2 linked regions of the Variovorax terrae genome follow. The protein of the gene in region 2 binds, or shares a complex with, the protein of the main gene of each other region. Links are inferred from orthologs where the notes say so. Each region holds a gene or a part of one and is shown on either strand. Other genes may lie near its edges. The genes, in order: MMF98_RS18225 and scpB.

What was found.
Region 1: scpB (region 2) and MMF98_RS18225 share a complex: the UniProt entries of both Bacillus subtilis proteins name them as parts of the cohesin-like complex. The link is inferred for Variovorax terrae from one-to-one orthologs.

What each region holds. Positions count from the first base shown.
Region 1 is NZ_JALGBI010000002.1:577,740-585,725, reverse strand. The notes cover bases 2,292-5,209. They hold MMF98_RS18225 (segregation and condensation protein A), read left to right. Parts: upstream 2,292-3,280; coding sequence 3,281-4,138; downstream 4,139-5,209. Other genes in these bases: nadB (L-aspartate oxidase), read left to right, coding at 4,184-5,209; MMF98_RS18230 (DUF3460 family protein), read left to right, coding at 3,009-3,212; bamE (outer membrane protein assembly factor BamE domain-containing protein), read right to left, coding at 2,461-2,949; MMF98_RS18240 (hypothetical protein), read right to left, coding at 2,292-2,433. Also shown: MMF98_RS18250 (efflux RND transporter permease subunit), read right to left, coding at 1-824; MMF98_RS18245 (efflux RND transporter periplasmic adaptor subunit), read right to left, coding at 824-1,918; more of MMF98_RS18240, read right to left, coding at 1,990-2,291; more of nadB, read left to right, coding at 5,210-5,773; MMF98_RS18215 (LysR family transcriptional regulator), read right to left, coding at 5,786-6,676; MMF98_RS18210 (diiron oxygenase), read left to right, coding at 6,851-7,768; MMF98_RS18205 (tripartite tricarboxylate transporter substrate binding protein), read left to right, coding at 7,827-7,986. UniProt on the Bacillus subtilis protein: Participates in chromosomal partition during cell division. May act via the formation of a condensin-like complex containing Smc and ScpB that pull DNA away from mid-cell into both cell halves.
Region 2 is NZ_JALGBI010000001.1:2,144,134-2,151,996, forward strand. The notes cover bases 2,695-5,489. They hold scpB (SMC-Scp complex subunit ScpB), read right to left. Parts: upstream 4,535-5,489; coding sequence 3,854-4,534; downstream 2,695-3,853. Other genes in these bases: MMF98_RS10135 (pseudouridine synthase), read right to left, coding at 2,695-3,857; MMF98_RS10145 (RluA family pseudouridine synthase), read right to left, coding at 4,657-5,489. Also shown: type IV pilus biogenesis/stability protein PilW, read right to left, coding at 1-682; dual-specificity RNA methyltransferase RlmN, read right to left, coding at 686-1,831; ndk (nucleoside-diphosphate kinase), read right to left, coding at 1,846-2,271; more of MMF98_RS10135, read right to left, coding at 2,418-2,694; more of MMF98_RS10145, read right to left, coding at 5,490-5,670; MMF98_RS10150 (outer membrane protein assembly factor BamD), read left to right, coding at 5,685-6,491; DNA repair helicase YoaA, read right to left, coding at 6,454-7,863. UniProt on the Bacillus subtilis protein: Participates in chromosomal partition during cell division. May act via the formation of a condensin-like complex containing Smc and ScpA that pull DNA away from mid-cell into both cell halves.

The sequences.
Region 1 (7,986 bases), on a different replicon or contig from region 2:
CGCGTCACCGCGCCATAGCGCGTGGCCGCGCCCAGGCGCACGGTGGCGACATCGCCCACGGTGACGACACGCCCCTCGCGCTGCGCCACCACGATCTGCGCCGCGTCCTGCGTGCCGAGGATGCCGCCCTCGACGCGCACCGCCAGCGCCTCCTCGCCGCTGTCCAGGCGGCCGGCACCGTCGTTGCGCGCGTTCGCCAGCAGGGCCTGGCGCAGCTCGGCCAGCGTGACGCCACGGCCGGCCAGGCGCTGCGGGTCGGGAATGACCTCGTAGCTGCGCACCTCGCCACCCAGCGCGTTGACCTCGGCCACGCCCGGCAGGGTGCGCAAAGCGGGCCGGATCACCCAGTCGAGCACGCGGCGGCGCTCGGCCAGCGAATGGCCCTCGCCCTCCAGCGTGAACATGAACATCTCGCTGAGCGGCGTGGCGATGGGCGCGAGCCCGCCCGCGGCGCTGGGCGGCAACTCGCGCATCACGCCGGCCAGCCGCTCGCTGACCTGCTGGCGCGCCCAGTAGACATCGGTGCCCTCGTCGAAATCGATGGTCACGTCGACGATGCCGTACTTGGCCATGGAGCGCACCATGCGCTTGTGCGGGATGCCCAGCATCTCGATCTCGATCGGCGTGGCCACCCGCTGCTCCACCTCTTCCGGCGTCATGCCCGGCACCTTGAGGATCACCTTGACCTGGGTCGGCGAGATGTCGGGAAACGCGTCGATCGGCAGTTGCAGGTAGGCCAGCGCGCCCATCACGGCCGCCGCCAGGGCGAGCGCCAGCACCAGCCAGCGCTGGCGCAGGCTGGCCTCCATCCATCGGTTCAGCATCATGGCTCTCCCTGCAGCAGGCCCTTGAGGGCCGCGATGCCGGTCGCCACGACGCGGCTGCCGGCGCCCAGGGCGCCTTGCACCACTGCCGTGTCGTCATCCGCCGACCAGGGCCGCACGGCCACCGGGCGCACCGTGTCGCCCGAGGCCACGAACACGGCCGGCTGGTTGCGCCACTGGAACACCGCGCGCGCCGGCACCTGCACCAGGGCCTGGCCCGCGGGCAGCGCCTGGGACGGCGCGGCAAGGCGCAGCTGCAGCGGCACCGACTGGCCGGCCTGCAGCCGGCCGGCCTGGGTCACGCCGATGCGCACGCGCTGCGTGGCCGAGCCGTCGAGCGCGGGCACCACGGCCAGCACCGTGCCGGCGGCCTCGTGGGTCGGCATGAGCGCGGCGTCGCCGGCACGCGGCAGCGCCGCGGTGGCCGGCAGCAGGGCTTCCACCTCGAGCTGCTGGCCCTGGGCCAGCCGGAACAGGGTGTCGCCGGCCGCGAAACGCTGGCCGGCCACAGCATTGACTTCGATCACGGTGCCGGCGGCCGGCGCCACCAGCACGGGCTGGGCCTGCGCTGCGGCCTGGATGCCGCTGCCCTGCAACACCTGGGTGCGCGCCAGCAGCGCGGCGCGGGTTTCCTGCACGCGCGCCTGCGCGGCGCGCCAGCGGGCCGCGGGAATGATGCCTTCCTCGTACAGGGCGGCATCGCGGCGCAGCGTGCCTTCGGCCAGATCGGCCTGGGCGCGCGCCTCGGCCTGGGCGCGCCGGGCTTCAAACCAGTCCGGGCTGTTGAAGTGGGCCAGGGCCTGGCCGGCCCGCACGGCGCTGCCGGGCGCCACCAGCAGGCGCGACACCGCGCCGGCAAACGGGGCGGCGACGGCGGATTGCGCGCCCAGGGCCGGCTGCACGCGGCCGGTGGCCGCCACCACCAGGTTCTGCACCGCCTTGGCGGGCACCAGGGCGATGCCCAGGGCCTGGCTCTGGGCGGCGCTGATGCGCAGTTCGGCGGGGGGCGCAGGCGGCGCCACGGTCTGGGCCTGGCCGGCACAGCACCAGGCCAGCCAAGGCAGCGCCCACAGGGGCGCCAGAGACTTCAACATGAAAAACTCCTGACAAAAGCAAAACGACCGCGGCGCCCCGTCACAGGGAGCCGCGCGGACTCACGAAAAGCTCAGGAGAAAACGGGAGGCGCCAGCGCGGGCGGCGGCGCGTTGGGCGGGCGCGAACGCGGCGTGAACAGCACGCGCCGAACCCGGGCGGCCCGCCGCGCCGTCGCCGCCAGGTACAGGCCGGGCAGCAGGGCCAGCACGGCGAAGAACGCGGGCGCCAGCGCGAGGAAGATGGCGGGAGAGGCAAACACGGCGCGCAGCCCGGGCTCCACGCTCACGGCGGCGCCCTCGGAGGCATCGCCGGGCGACGAAGGAACTGCTGCCGCCGCCTCGGCGCTGCGCGGCGCCTGGTAGGTCGGCGCCTTGCTCAGGTGGACATGCCAGCCCGCCAGCCGCGACGCGCCGAAATGGCCGTGCACCAGGGGCCCCAGCACCTGCAGCAGCACCAACAGCAGCACCAGCCACGTCCAGGGCGTGAGGCGTCGGTGCGATACGGGGCGATGCATGGGCCGATTATAAATTTCCCGCTGGCGCTACGGCCCGCTGTTGCCCTGCCCGGGCGTGGTGTCGAGCACCGACTGCGTGGAAACCACCCGCAGCTCGGCATTGAACACCGCGGTGAAGATCTTCGCGTCGGCCTGGTTCGGGCCGTCCGCGTAGCGCCAGTCGCAGTGGGTCTCGTTCTTCAGTAGGAACGGCGTGACCTTCATCGGCTTGCCCAGGCTGCGCCGCACCTCGTCCAGCGTCATGCCGGGCTGCACCCGGGCGAAGTTCTCGGGCGTCAGCACCTGGCGCAGCGCGCTCATCCTGCCGTCCGCGCCGATGGTGATCATGTAGTTCTTGTGGCCGGCGGGCTGGCGGTTGTACTCGAAGGTGCGGGCGCCGCCGGGCTCGTCCCAGACTTTTTCGGGCTCGCCGAAGCGCGCGCGCACGTCGGCTTCGGTGGAAACGCCCTCCTCCAGTTCGCTGATGCGCTGGGGGTCGCAGCCCACCAGTCCCAGCAGCGCAGAAATCAATCCCATGGTGCAAATCCTCGTCCACATGGTGGCCCCGGTAAAATTGAGCAAACGAGGTCCAGTTTATGTCCATCTTCCGCCGCCCCCATTACCAGTCCGAAGTCACCCAGTTCATCGAGCAGCTCAAGGCCGAAAAGCCCGACCTGGAAGCCCAGCAGCGCGCCGGACGCGCCCTGCTGTGGGACAAGAGCGTGGACCGCAGCGCCTGGGAAGAGTACCGCGAGGCCGAAGTGCCGCAACAGCCCTACGTCTACCAGACCCATGCCTGACAGCCATCAAAAATGGCAGATGTCCTCGTCCCGTGGACATTTCATGCTATTGATTTGATAGCGATTTCATGACTTCCCCCACCGACACCGCCGATCTGGCGCCCGCGGAGGCCCCGCTCGCGCCGGGCATGCCCGAGGTGGTGGACCAGGTGGCGCTGGCCCGGCTCTATGGCGAGCCGCTGTTCGCGCTGCCGACCGACCTCTACATCCCGCCCGACGCGCTGGAAGTGTTCCTGGAGGCCTTCGAGGGCCCGCTGGACCTGCTGCTCTACCTGATCCGCAAGCAGAATTTCAACATCCTCGACATCCCGATGGCCGGCGTGACGCGCCAGTACCTGACCTACGTGGACGAGATCCGCAGCCACAACCTCGAGCTGGCGGCCGAATACCTGCTGATGGCGGCCATGCTGATCGAGATCAAGTCGCGCATGCTGCTGCCGCCCAAGAAGACGGCCGAGGGCCAGGAGCCCGAAGACCCGCGCGCCGAGCTGGTGCGCCGCCTGCTCGAGTACGAGCAGATGAAGCTGGCCGCCGCGCGCCTGAACGAGGTGCCGCAGCTGGGCCGCGACGTGCTGCGCGCGCAGGTCTACATCGAGCAGTCGCTGCAGCCGCGCTTTCCCGACGTCCACCTGGCCGACCTGCAGGAGGCCTGGCGCGACATCCTCAAGCGCGCCAAGCTGGTGCAGCACCACAAGATCACCCGCGAAGAGCTCAGCGTGCGCGAGCACATGAGCATCGTGCTGCGCGCGCTGCAGGGCCGCAAGTTCATCGAGTTCGAGAGCCTGTTCGACCCCGCGCGCGGCGTCCAGGTGATGATCGTGACCTTCATCGCGATGCTCGAACTCGCCAAGGAAACCCTGATCGACATCACCCAGGCCGAGGCCTTCGCGCCGATCTACGTGCGCCTGGCCTTCACTCCCACCTAGCCGACCGCCAGCCCGGCAGCGGCGGCGGTAACGAAGTCATCCCCCGTGAAACCCTCCCCCTCCCCGCACCGCGATTTCGACGTGCTGATCGTCGGCAGCGGCCTGGCCGGCCTGTCGGCCGCGCTGCACCTGGCCCCCACCCACCGCGTGGCGGTGCTCACCAAGCGTGCCATGGCCGACGGCTCCAGCGGCTGGGCCCAGGGCGGCATCGCCGCCGTGCTGAACGAGGGCGACAGCTTCGACTCGCACGTGGACGACACCCTGGTGGCCGGTGCCGGCCTGTCCGACCCCGCGGCCACGCGCTTCGTGGTCGAGCATGCTCCGGGGAGCATCGCCTGGCTGCGCGAGCTGGGCGTGCCGTTCTCACTGCAAGACGGCCAGCTGCACCTGACGCGCGAAGGTGGCCACAGCGCGCGCCGCATCGCCCACGTGACCGACGCCACGGGCGCGGCGGTGCAGAAGACCCTGATCGAGCACGTGCGGCGCACGCCCAACATCACGCTGTTCGAGCACCACACGCTGGTGGACCTGATCACCGGCAAGAAGCGCGGCCTGCCGATCAACCGCTGCCTGGGCCTGTACGCGCTGGATGAGCGCATCGACCAGGTCGTGACCTTCCGCGCGCCGCACACCATCCTGGCCACGGGCGGCGCCGGCAAGGTCTACCTCTACACCACCAACCCCGACACTGCCACCGGCGACGGCATCGCCGCGGCCTGGCGCGCGGGCTGCCGCGTGACGAACATGGAGTTCATCCAGTTCCACCCGACCTGCCTGTACCACCCGCACGCCAAGAGCTTCCTGATCTCGGAAGCGGTGCGCGGAGAGGGCGGGCGGCTGCTGCTGCCCGATGGCACGCGCTTCATGCTAGCCCACGACCCGCGCGCCGAGCTGGCGCCGCGCGACATCGTGGCGCGCGCGATCGACTACGAGATGAAGAAGCATGGCCTGGACTGCGTGCACCTGGACATCTCGCACCAGCCGCTGGCCTTCATCCAGCAGCACTTCCCCAACATCTATGCGCGCTGCCTGGAGCTGGGCATCGACATCTCGAAGCAGCCGATTCCCGTGGTGCCGGCCGCGCACTACACCTGCGGCGGCATCCACACCGACCTGCAGGGCCGCACCGACCTGGCCGGCCTGCACGCGATCGGCGAGACCGCCTACACCGGCCTGCACGGCGCCAACCGGCTGGCCAGCAACTCGCTGGTCGAATGCATGGTGTTCGCGCGCTCGGTCGCGCAGGACATCCTGGCCACCGCGCTGCCCACGCCCCCGGCGCTGCCCGCCTGGGACGACAGCCAGGTGACGGACGCCGACGAATCGGTCGTGATCTCGCACAACTGGGACGAGCTGCGCCGCTTCATGTGGGACTACGTGGGCATCGTGCGCACCAACAAGCGGCTGGAGCGCGCGGCGCACCGCATCGCGCTGCTGCAGGGCGAGATCCAGGAGTTCTACGCCAACTTCCACGTCACGCGCGACCTGCTGGAGCTGCGCAACCTCGTGACCGTGGCGGAGCTGATCGTGCGCTCGGCCCAGTCGCGCCACGAGAGCCGGGGCCTGCACTTCAGCCGCGACTACCCGCAGACCGAGCCGCTGGGCCAGCCCACGGTGCTGACGCCGCCGGCCTGAGCGCGCCCGGCCTCAGCGGGCCAGCCGCTGCGCCATGGCGACGAAGGCATGCAGCGCCGGGTTGTCGTTGGACGGCCGGTAGGCCAGCCCGAGCTGGTAGCGCACCGGCGCGCGGCCACGGCGCACCTGCAGGTAGGCCACCTGCCCGATCTGCACCGAACGCATGGCCTGCGGCACCAGCGCCACGCCCAGGCCGCTGGCCACCAGCGCGAGGATGGTCTGCATCTGCGAGGCCACCTGCACGAAGTTCGGGATGAAGCCGCTTTCGCGGCAGGCCGCCACCACCACGCTCTCGAAGCCCGGCCCCTCCTGGAAGGTGAAGCCCACGAAACTCTCCGCCGCGAGGCTGGCCAGCTGCACCCGCTTCTGCCCGCCAAGCGGGTGGTCTTGCGGCACGGCCAGCACCAGTTCCTGCTCGGCAAAGCTCTCCACCCGGAAATCCTGCGCGTCGTACAGCGGCGGCACCACCACGCCGAGGTCCGTGCTGCCGCTGACCAGCGCCTCCATCTGCTGCGAGGTGGTGGCACCATGCAGCACCAGCTTGACGTCGGGGTAGTCGCGGCGAAAGGCGCGCAGCAGTCGGGGCACCACCTCCAGCCCCGCGCTCGGCACGAACGACAGGCCGAGCGTGCCGAACTTACCGGCCGCCGCGCGGCGCGCCACGTCCATCGACACCTGCGCATGGTGCAGCGTGCGCTGCGCCTCGCGCAGAAAGGCCTCGCCCGCGGCCGTCACACGCACGCCGTGGCGCGAGCGGTCCAGCAGCGTCACGCCCAGGCTGGCTTCGAGCCGCTGCACCGCCACGCTCAGCGGCGGCTGCGAGACATGCAGGCGCTCGGCCGCGCGGCGGAAGCTGCGCTCCTCGGCCACGGCGACGAACTGGCGAAGCTGGCGCAGGTCCATGCGAGTTCCTTGATCGGCCCGGTGATACGAAGATGCTATCACCAGCCCCTGCAAATGGTATTTGACTGAGCCTCGGCCTTCCCCGAGCATGGGTCCAACGCCGAGGCTGCGCGCCGCGGCGGAGACGGCCCGCCCCACGCCGCGGCCCCCGATGACCTGTGCAGGAACACGCCGATGCAAGCCTCGCTTCTGGAAGAACTCACCCCGGTGCCCAACCCCTACCCGATCCGCTCGGAACTCGAATACCCCGAGGCCTGGCGCCTGTGCCAGCAGTCGCGCGAGCTGGCCTGGGACCCGCGCGACATCGACTTCTCGGACCTCGCGGCGGCCGATCTTCCCGCCGAGGTGCGCGCCGCCGGCGCCGAGTGGTGGAGCCTGCGCGCCTGGATGGAGCATGGCGCCATCCCCTACGGCGCCGAGCGGCTGCGCGAGGCGATCTTTTCGCACCAGCCGTTCGAGATCAAGCAGCACATCGTGAACTTCATCGCCGAGGAGCTGCGCCACCACGAGGCCTCGTTCCTGATCGCCCAGGGCCTGGCCGGCTACCAGGACGAGCCGCGCGCCGACTACTTCAAGCAGGTGATCCCGCGCTTTCACGACGAGAGCGACGAGAAGGCCATGAGCTTCTACGCGGGGCTGGCCGTCAACACGCTGTTCGAGCAGCTCTCGGGCGAGCTGCTGCAGGCGCGCTACGAGAACGCGCGCTTCGCCTCGATCCGCAGCGCCTGCCAGCTGATCCTGCGCGACGAGGCGCGGCACATCCAGTTCGGCCGCATCATCATGCGGCGCTTCTTCTCCTCGCTCTCGGCGGCCGAGCGCCGGCTGATCGGCGAGAAGGTCGCCAAGAAGCTGCGCGGCAGCCTGCTCAACGGCGTCTACGCCGTGGTCAACCTGCCGCCCGAGGAGCGCGCGCGCGCCGGCCGCAACCGGGCGCTGGCCGCCGAATACGGCCTGGGCGCGACCCACCCCGACCAGGAGATCGCCATCATCAAGCGCGCACTCGACCAGATCCGCGAGGACATCGCGCCCTACGGCGTCGAGATTCCCGAGGTGCGCGAGGTGGACCAGGCGGCGCCGCTGGCCCTCCCATGAGAAACCATCCCCGCGCTTTCTGCCCCTCTGCAGCCATTCCCACCCCACGGAGCCTTTCATGATCTCTTTGTCGAGCCTTCTGCACCGGGGCCGGGCCAGCGCGGCGGCCCTGGCCTTGCTGGCCTGCGCGGCCGCTGCCCAGACGCCGCTGCCGGGCCGCCCGATCACCCTGGTCGTGCCCTACCCGCCCGGCGGCTCCGCCGACATCCTGGCCCGCA
Region 2 (7,863 bases):
CGCTGTTGTTCAGGCGCCGGATGTAGAACTGGGCGCGCGTGAATTCGCTGCGCTGGTACAACAGCAGGGCCAGGTTGTAGCCGGTCACCGGGTTGGCGGCGTCGAGCTCGTAGGCGCGCGACAGGCTGCGCTCGGCCTCCTCGCGCTTGCCGGCCCGGGCCTGGCACAGGCCCTGGGTCATCAGGGTCTTGGCCCGGTCGCCGTAGGTGGGGTTGGTCAGGACCTGGGCGAATGCCTGGTCGGCCTCGCTGTAGCGGGCCTGCTGGCACATCAGCCAGCCGTAGTTGTGCAGGGCATTGGCATCGCGCGGATTCAGCGAAATGGCCCGGCGAAAGCTGTCTTCCGCCATGCGCGCGTCGTTCAGGCGCATGTAGACCAGGCCGCGCAGGCTGTAGGCGTCGGCAAAGCTGGGGTCGGTGGCGATCGCCTGCTTGAGCTCGTCCAGCGCCACTGTGGTCTGGCCCTGCTCGAAATAGCCGGTGGCCAGCTCCAGGCGGATGCGCGCACGCTTGCGGGCCTCGGGCTCGTCGGAGTTCGTCACCAGGTCGGCGTGGCTGTCAGAGGCGCCCGGCCCCGAGGAATGGGACGCGCAGCCCGCCAGCCCTCCCAGCGAGACGGCGGCCAGCCATGCCCAGAAAAACCATTGCCTGGCGTGCTCCCACCCCACAGCGGACCTTTTCATGCCTCAGCTCTCCTTGGTAGCGGCCAGTGCGCCGGCCGGTTTCAACATCACGGTGCGCTGCCTAGTGATGCGTTCGCCCACGCGGGTGCGGTCTTTCACGTCCCCGGCGAGCTGGCCGCAAGCGGCATCGATATCGTCGCCGCGGGTTTTGCGCACGGTCGTCACGATACCAGCATCACTGAGGATTTTGGCGAATGCCACCACGCGGCTGTGGGGCGAGCGCGTCAGTCCGGAGGCGGGAAAAGGATTGAAGGGAATCAGGTTGAACTTGCACGACACGCCCCGCCCCGCGTGGCGCTGCACCAGGTCGATCAGCTGGTGCGCGTGCTCGGGCTGGTCGTTCACGCCGTCGAGCATGCAGTATTCGAAGGTGATAAAGTCGCGCGGCGCATGGGCCAGGTAGCGCTGGCAGGCATCGAGCAGCTCGGCCAGCGGGTACTTGCGGTTCAGCGGCACCAGGTTGTCGCGCAGCGCATCGTTGGGCGCATGCAGCGAGACGGCCAGCGCCACCGGGCAGTCCTCGCCGAGCCGGTCCATCATCGGCACCACGCCGGAGGTGGACACGGTGACGCGGCGGCGCGACAGGCCGTAGCCATGGTCGTCCAGCATGGTGCGCAATGCAGGCACCAGCGCCGCATAGTTCTGCAGCGGCTCACCCATGCCCATCATCACCACGTTGGAGATCACGCGCTCGTCGGTCTTCAGATGCCGGCGCAGGAAATGCTCGGCGAACCAGAGCTGGGCGATGATTTCGCCCGCGGTCAGGTTGCGGCTGAAGCCCTGGTGGCCGGTGGAGCAGAAGCGGCAGCCGACCGCGCAGCCGGCCTGCGACGACACGCACAGCGTGCCCCGGTCATCCTCGGGAATGAAAACGGCTTCGACGGCATTGCCGTCGCCCACGTCGAACAGCCACTTGATGGTGCCGTCGGCGGACTCGTGCTGGGTGATGACGGGCAGGCCCTGCACATGGGCCGCCGTCTTGAGCTTCTCGCGCAGCGACTTGGCCAGATCGCTCATCTGGTCGAAGTCGGAAGCGCCCTTCTGGTGGATCCAGCGGAACAGCTGGGTGGCCCGGAAGCGTTTTTCGCCGAGCCGCTCGCAGAAGGCGGCCAAACCGTCGAGGTCGTGGTCGAGCAGGTTGGCCGTCATCGCATCGGGAACGATTACCGGGAGTAAACGTTCATGCCGGGGAAGAAGAAGCCGACTTCCACCTGGGCGGTTTCGGCGGCATCGGAGCCGTGCACGGCATTGGCATCGATGCTGTCGGCGAAGTCGGCGCGGATGGTGCCCGGGGCCGCCTTCTTGGGATCGGTCGCGCCCATCAGCTCGCGGTTCTTCAGGATGGCGTTCTCGCCTTCGAGCGCCTGGATCATCACCGGGCCGGAGATCATGAAATCCACCAGGTCCTTGAAGAAGGGACGTTCCTTGTGCACGGCGTAGAAGGCTTCGGCTTCGCCGCGCGACAGGTGGGCCATCTTGGCGGCCACGATCTTCAGGCCGGCGGCCTCGAAACGGGCGTAGATCTGGCCGATCACGTTTTTCGCCACAGCGTCGGGTTTGATGATGGAAAGGGTGCGTTCGATAGCCATGATGAGTCTTTGATCCTGAACTTGTGGTTTCGATTTTTCGCCCATTGGGCAAAGCCTTGTATTTTAGCCTGCCCGGGTGATTTCCCCGTGAAATCAGGCAAAAACAATCCTGTCAGCGCGGCCGTGCGCGCCGCCTGGCGTCCGGATCAGCGGCCGCGGCCGCCACCGCCGCCCCGGCGCTGTCCGCCGCCCATGCCACCGCCGCCCCCGGGGCCGCGGCGCTGTCCCTGGCCCGGGCCTTGGCGCTGGCGCGTGAAACTGTCGGCACCGATGTAGCCGAAGGCGGTTTTCATCGGATCGGGCTGCGCATTGCCGCCCTGCCCCTGGCGGTCGCCACGGTCGGAGCGGTCCTTGCGCCGCTGGCCCTGGCCGCCGCCATTGCCGTTGCCCGCCTGGGAGGGCGGCTGGCGCTGGCCGTCGCCACGCGGCCCGCCGCTGCGCCCGCCCCGGCGGCGGTTGTTGCGATTGCCGCCGCGGCCCTGGCCTTCGGCGTCATCGGCCTGCCCGCCCGCCTGGCCGCGGCCGGCAGCCCGCTCGGCGCCGGCGGCCTGCATCAGGGCGCGGATGTCGCGCTCGTCGAGCTCCATCCAGGCCCCGCGCTTGAGCCCGCGCGGCAGCACCATGGCGCCGTAGCGGATGCGGATCAGGCGGCTCACGGCATGGCCGACCGCCTCGAACATGCGCCGCACCTCGCGGTTGCGGCCCTCGGAAATCGTCACCCGGTACCAGCAGTTGGAGCCTTCGCCACCGCCGTCCTCGATCGAGCCGAACTGGGCCATGCCGTCGTCCAGCTTCACGCCGTCCAGCAGGCGCTGCCGCTCCTCGTTGCTCAAGGCGCCGAGCACGCGCACCGCGTACTCGCGCTCCAGCCCGAAGCGCGGGTGCATGAGCTTGTTGGCCAGTTCGCCCGAGCTGGTGAACAGCAGCAGGCCTTCGGTGTTCAGGTCGAGCCGGCCGACCGACTGCCATTTGCCCTGGAACAGCTTGGGCAGCTTGCGGAACACGGTGGGCCGGTTCTGCGGATCGTCGTTCGTCACGACCTCGCCCACCGGCTTGTGGTAGGCGATCACCCGGGCCGGCGGCGGCGCGATGCGAAAGCGGATCGGCTTGCCGTTGACCTTGACGGAATCGCCGAACTGGATGCGCTGGCCGATGTGGGCCGGCTCGTTGTTGACCGAGATGCGCCCTTCCATGATGAGCTGCTCCATCTCGAGGCGCGAACCCAGCCCGGCCTGGGCCAGCACCTTGTGCAGCTTGGGCGTGTCGACCTGGGCGCCCAGCACGCGCTTGGGCGGCGCCAGCTCGGCGCTCTCCTCGTCGGCATCGAACTGGCCCGACACCACGTCGGCAAAGCGGTTGGCCTCCGGCTCGGCAGCACGCGGCGCCTCGGACGCGCGGCGGCGGCCAGGGCCGTCCTCGTCGTCTTCGTCATCCTCCTCGTCGCGGTCGTCGTCCTGCGCTTCGAGTGCTTCCTCTGCTACAGATTCCATAGCATCTCGCGGCCGCGGGACAAGGACCTGCGCCTTGTTTTCCTCAATTTCGTCGGCGGATGCCTGGGTTGCCGTGCCGGGAGTGTGTTCGTTCATGATGGGGTTCCAATGGGCCCGGCCTCGTCGCCCGAGGCGACCTCGCCGGACTCCGCCGCGGTGACCGCGGCCTCTTCCTCGTGGGGTGCGTCCGCATCGATGGGCAGGCCCGGCTGCAATGTGGCGCTCAGATGGTTCAGGGATTCCAGCACGCTGGCCTGCTGGGCCGGGTTGTCCAGCATGGGCAGCTGGTCGAGCGATTCGATGCCGAGATCGTCGAGGAACTGCCGCGTGGTGGCGAACAGCGCCGGACGGCCGACCGCCTCGCGGTGGCCGATGACCTCGACCCAGCCCCGGTCCTCGAGCTGCTTGAGGATCAGCGTGTTGATGGTGACGCCGCGGATGTCTTCCATGTCGCCGCGCGTGACCGGCTGGCGGTAGGCGATGATGGCCAGCGTCTCCAGCGTGGCGCGGGTGTACTTGGGCGGCTTCTCGGGATGCAGCCGGTCCAGGTATTCGCGCATCTCGGGCCGGCTCTGGAAGCGCCAGCCGCTGGCCACGCCGACCAGCTCGACGCCGCGCTGGGCCCAGTCGTTCTGCAGGTCCTGCAGCAGGGTCTTGATCGTGTCGGCCCCGAGTTCGTCATTGAACAGCACGCGCAGCTCGCGCACCGGCAAGGGTTGCTGCGAGCAGATCAAGGCGGTTTCGAGGACACGCTTGGCATCCGCCGTATTCATGATGTTGCGATTCCGGGAAAAGGCGCCAACAGGCGCGTTTTAGTTCGAGCGTTGCGGCCAACCGGGAAGCTGCGCAACGGGTGCCACTCCGCAGAGCGGCGGGGGCCATGGCCCTGGGGCCACTACGGTGAATTGTAACTCAGCCCCCAGGCCTGCAAGGCCCGGCTCAGATCGCCGGGCAAGGCGGCCCGGAACTCGAGCGGCTGCTGCGTGGCGGGATGGACGAACGCGAGCCGGAACGCATGCAGCGCCTGGCGCTCCAGCCCGGCGGCCGGCGCGCCGCCATACAGCGCATCGGCCACCAGCGGATGGCCGATGGACGCCATGTGGACCCGGATCTGGTGCGTGCGGCCGGTTTGCAGCGTGCAGCGCACCCAGCAGCCCTGCTCCGAATTTTGTAGCAGCTCAAGACCGGTGCTCGCGGACTTCCCGGCGTTTTTGCTCAGATCGACGACCGCCATGCGCAGCCGGTTGCGCGGATCGCGGCCGACGGGCGCCTCGACCTGCCGCTGCTCCGGCCCGGCCCACGGGCGATGCGCCAGCGCAAGATACTGCCGGCTCACCTCGCGCGCCGCGATCTGCTGCACCAGCGCATCCATCGCCGCCCGGGTGCGGGCCACCACCATCAGGCCGCTGGTGTCCTTGTCCAGCCGGTGCACGATGCCGGCGCGCGGCAGCAGCCGCGCCTGCTCGTCGCGTGCCAGCAGGCCGTTGAGCAGCGTGCCGCTCCAGTTGCCCGGCGCCGGATGCACTACCAGGCCGGCCGGCTTGTTGATGACCCGCAGGTGTTCGTCCTCGAACACCACGTCCAGCGCCATGGCTTCGGGCTTGAAGGCCTGGCTCTGCAGCGTGGGCCGCAGCTCGATCACGCCCTGGTCGCCGGCCTTGACCCGGGCCGAGGACTTGAGCGCGACCACGCCGTTCAGCGTGACGGCGCCGGCCTCGAGCAGCTGCTGCAGATGGCTGCGCGAAAATTCGGGCACCAGCTCCGCCAGCGCCCGGTCGAGGCGCTCGCCATGCTGTGCCGGCCCCACGGTCAACGGACGCCACTCGGCCTCGGCGGCCGCGTCGTCCAGGCCCTCGGCAGCCTCTTCGGCCGCGGGGTCGCTCGATATAATGAAATGGCCCTGATTCAAGAAAGATGTCCCTAATGTTTCGAGCCAAATTATCGGTTGTCCCTGCGCTGTCCGCGGTGGCCCTGGCCCTGCTGCTGTCAGCGTGCTCGAGCACCAAGGAGGACAAGACCGCCGGCTGGAGCCCGAACAAGATCTATGCCGAAGCCAAGGACGAGATGAGTTCCGGCGGCTACGACAAGGCCGTTCCGCTGCTCGAGAAGCTCGAAGGCCGCGCCGCCGGCACGCCGCTGGCGCAGCAGGCCCAGCTCGACAAGGCCTACGCCCAGTACAAGTCCAATGAGCAGGCCCAGGCCATCGCCACGCTCGACCGCTTCATGAAGCTGCACCCGTCCAGCCCGGCGCTGGACTATGCGCTGTACCTCAAGGGCATCGTCAACTTCAACGACAACCTGGGGCTGTTCTCGTTCCTGTCGCGGCAGGATCTGTCTGAGCGCGACCAGAAGGCCGCCAAGGAATCGTTCGAATCGTTCAAGGAGCTGGCGGCACGCTTCCCCGACTCGCGCTACACCCCCGACGCCCGCCAGCGCATGACCTACATCGTCAATTCGCTGGCCCAGTACGAGGTGCACGTGGCCCGCTACTACTACAGCCGCGGCGCCTACGTGGCCGCCGTCAACCGGGCCCAGATCGCGCTGGCCGACTACCGCGACGTGCCGGCGCTCGAGGAAGCCCTGTTCATCCTGTACCGCTCCTACGATGCGCTGGGCATGACCCAGTTGCGCGACGACACCAAGCGCGTGATGGAAAAGAGCTATCCCCAGAGCGAATACCTGAGCCGCGGCTTCAAGACGCGCTCGGATCCGTGGTGGCAGCTCTGGTGAGCGCATCCAGCGCCTCCTCGAATTCCGCCTGCGACTGAAGCCGCCGCATCGGCGGCAGAGCCGCCAGCAGCCGCCGCCCATAGCCCATGCCGGTCAGGCGCGTGTCGCACACCACCAGGATGCCGCGGTCCGACTCGCGCCGGATCAGCCGCCCCGCCCCCTGCTTGAGCGCCACGGCAGCTTCCGGCACGAAATAGTCCTTGAACGGGCTGCGCCCCTGTGATTCGAGCCGCTGCGAGCGGGCCTCGACCAGCGGATCGTTCGGCGGTGGAAACGGCAGCTTGTCGATGACCACCAGTTGCAGAGCATCGCCGGGCACGTCCACCCCTTCCCAGAACGACGCCGAGGCCACCAGCACGCAACCCGGCTGACCGCCGCCCGCCGCGCCCTCGCGAAAACGCTCCATCAGGCGGCGCTTGGGCCACTGCCCCTGCACCAGCACCTCCAGCTCGCCCGAGTCCGCAAACTCGGCCTGCAATGCCTCGCCGATCGCCCTGAGCGCCCGCAGCGTGGTGGTGAGCACCATGGCCCGCCCGCCCAGGCGGCGCACGGCAGCAGCCACCAGCGCAGCCACCTGCGCACTGTGGGAGGGATCGCTCGGCTTGGGCAGATGGGCCGGCACATAGAGGGCGGACTGCCGGGCGTAGTCGAACGGGCTGCCCACGCGCAGCACCTCGGCCGCGCCCAGGCCGCAGGGCTCGGTGAACCAGCGCAGGCGCTCATCGTCGCCCAGCGTGGCGGAAGTGAACACCCAGGTGCGGCCCGGCCCGCCGGCCTCAGCGCCCCCTGCATCGCGATTCAGCAGCCGCGTCTGCACCGCCTCGGCGATGTCGAGCGGCGATTCCTGCAGGCGCAGCTGCGTGCCCACATCGAGCCAGCGCACGGCCTCCGGCGCGCCAGGCCGGGCAAAGCACTCGACCCGTTCGGCCAGCAAGCCGGCCCGTTCATGCAGGCGCACGAAGTCGGGCGCGATCTCGCTCACCGTGGCCAGCCCGGCCATCGCCCGCAGGCAGGCTGCGTGAAGGGCATGCAGGGTCTCTTCCCAGGCCGCCGCAGGCACACCCTCGGGCGCCGGGCCGGCCCAGCGCAGCTTGCCGCCCAGCCCGCCCTTGCCCACCGCCAGGCGCAGGTCGCGCCCGGCGCGCTCGACGTCCGAAGCCAGCAGTTGCCAGTCCACCAGGCCGCGGGCCAGTTGCAGCCCGGTGCCCAGCAGGTCGCGGGCGAAATCGAGCACCTGGCCGGTGGTCAGGCTCGAGCCCAGGAACTGGACGCCGGTTTCGTTGAGCTGATGCGCCTCGTCGAAAATCGCCACCCGCACGGAAGGCAGCAGTTCGGCCATGCCCGATTCGCGCACCGCGAGATCGGCAAAGAA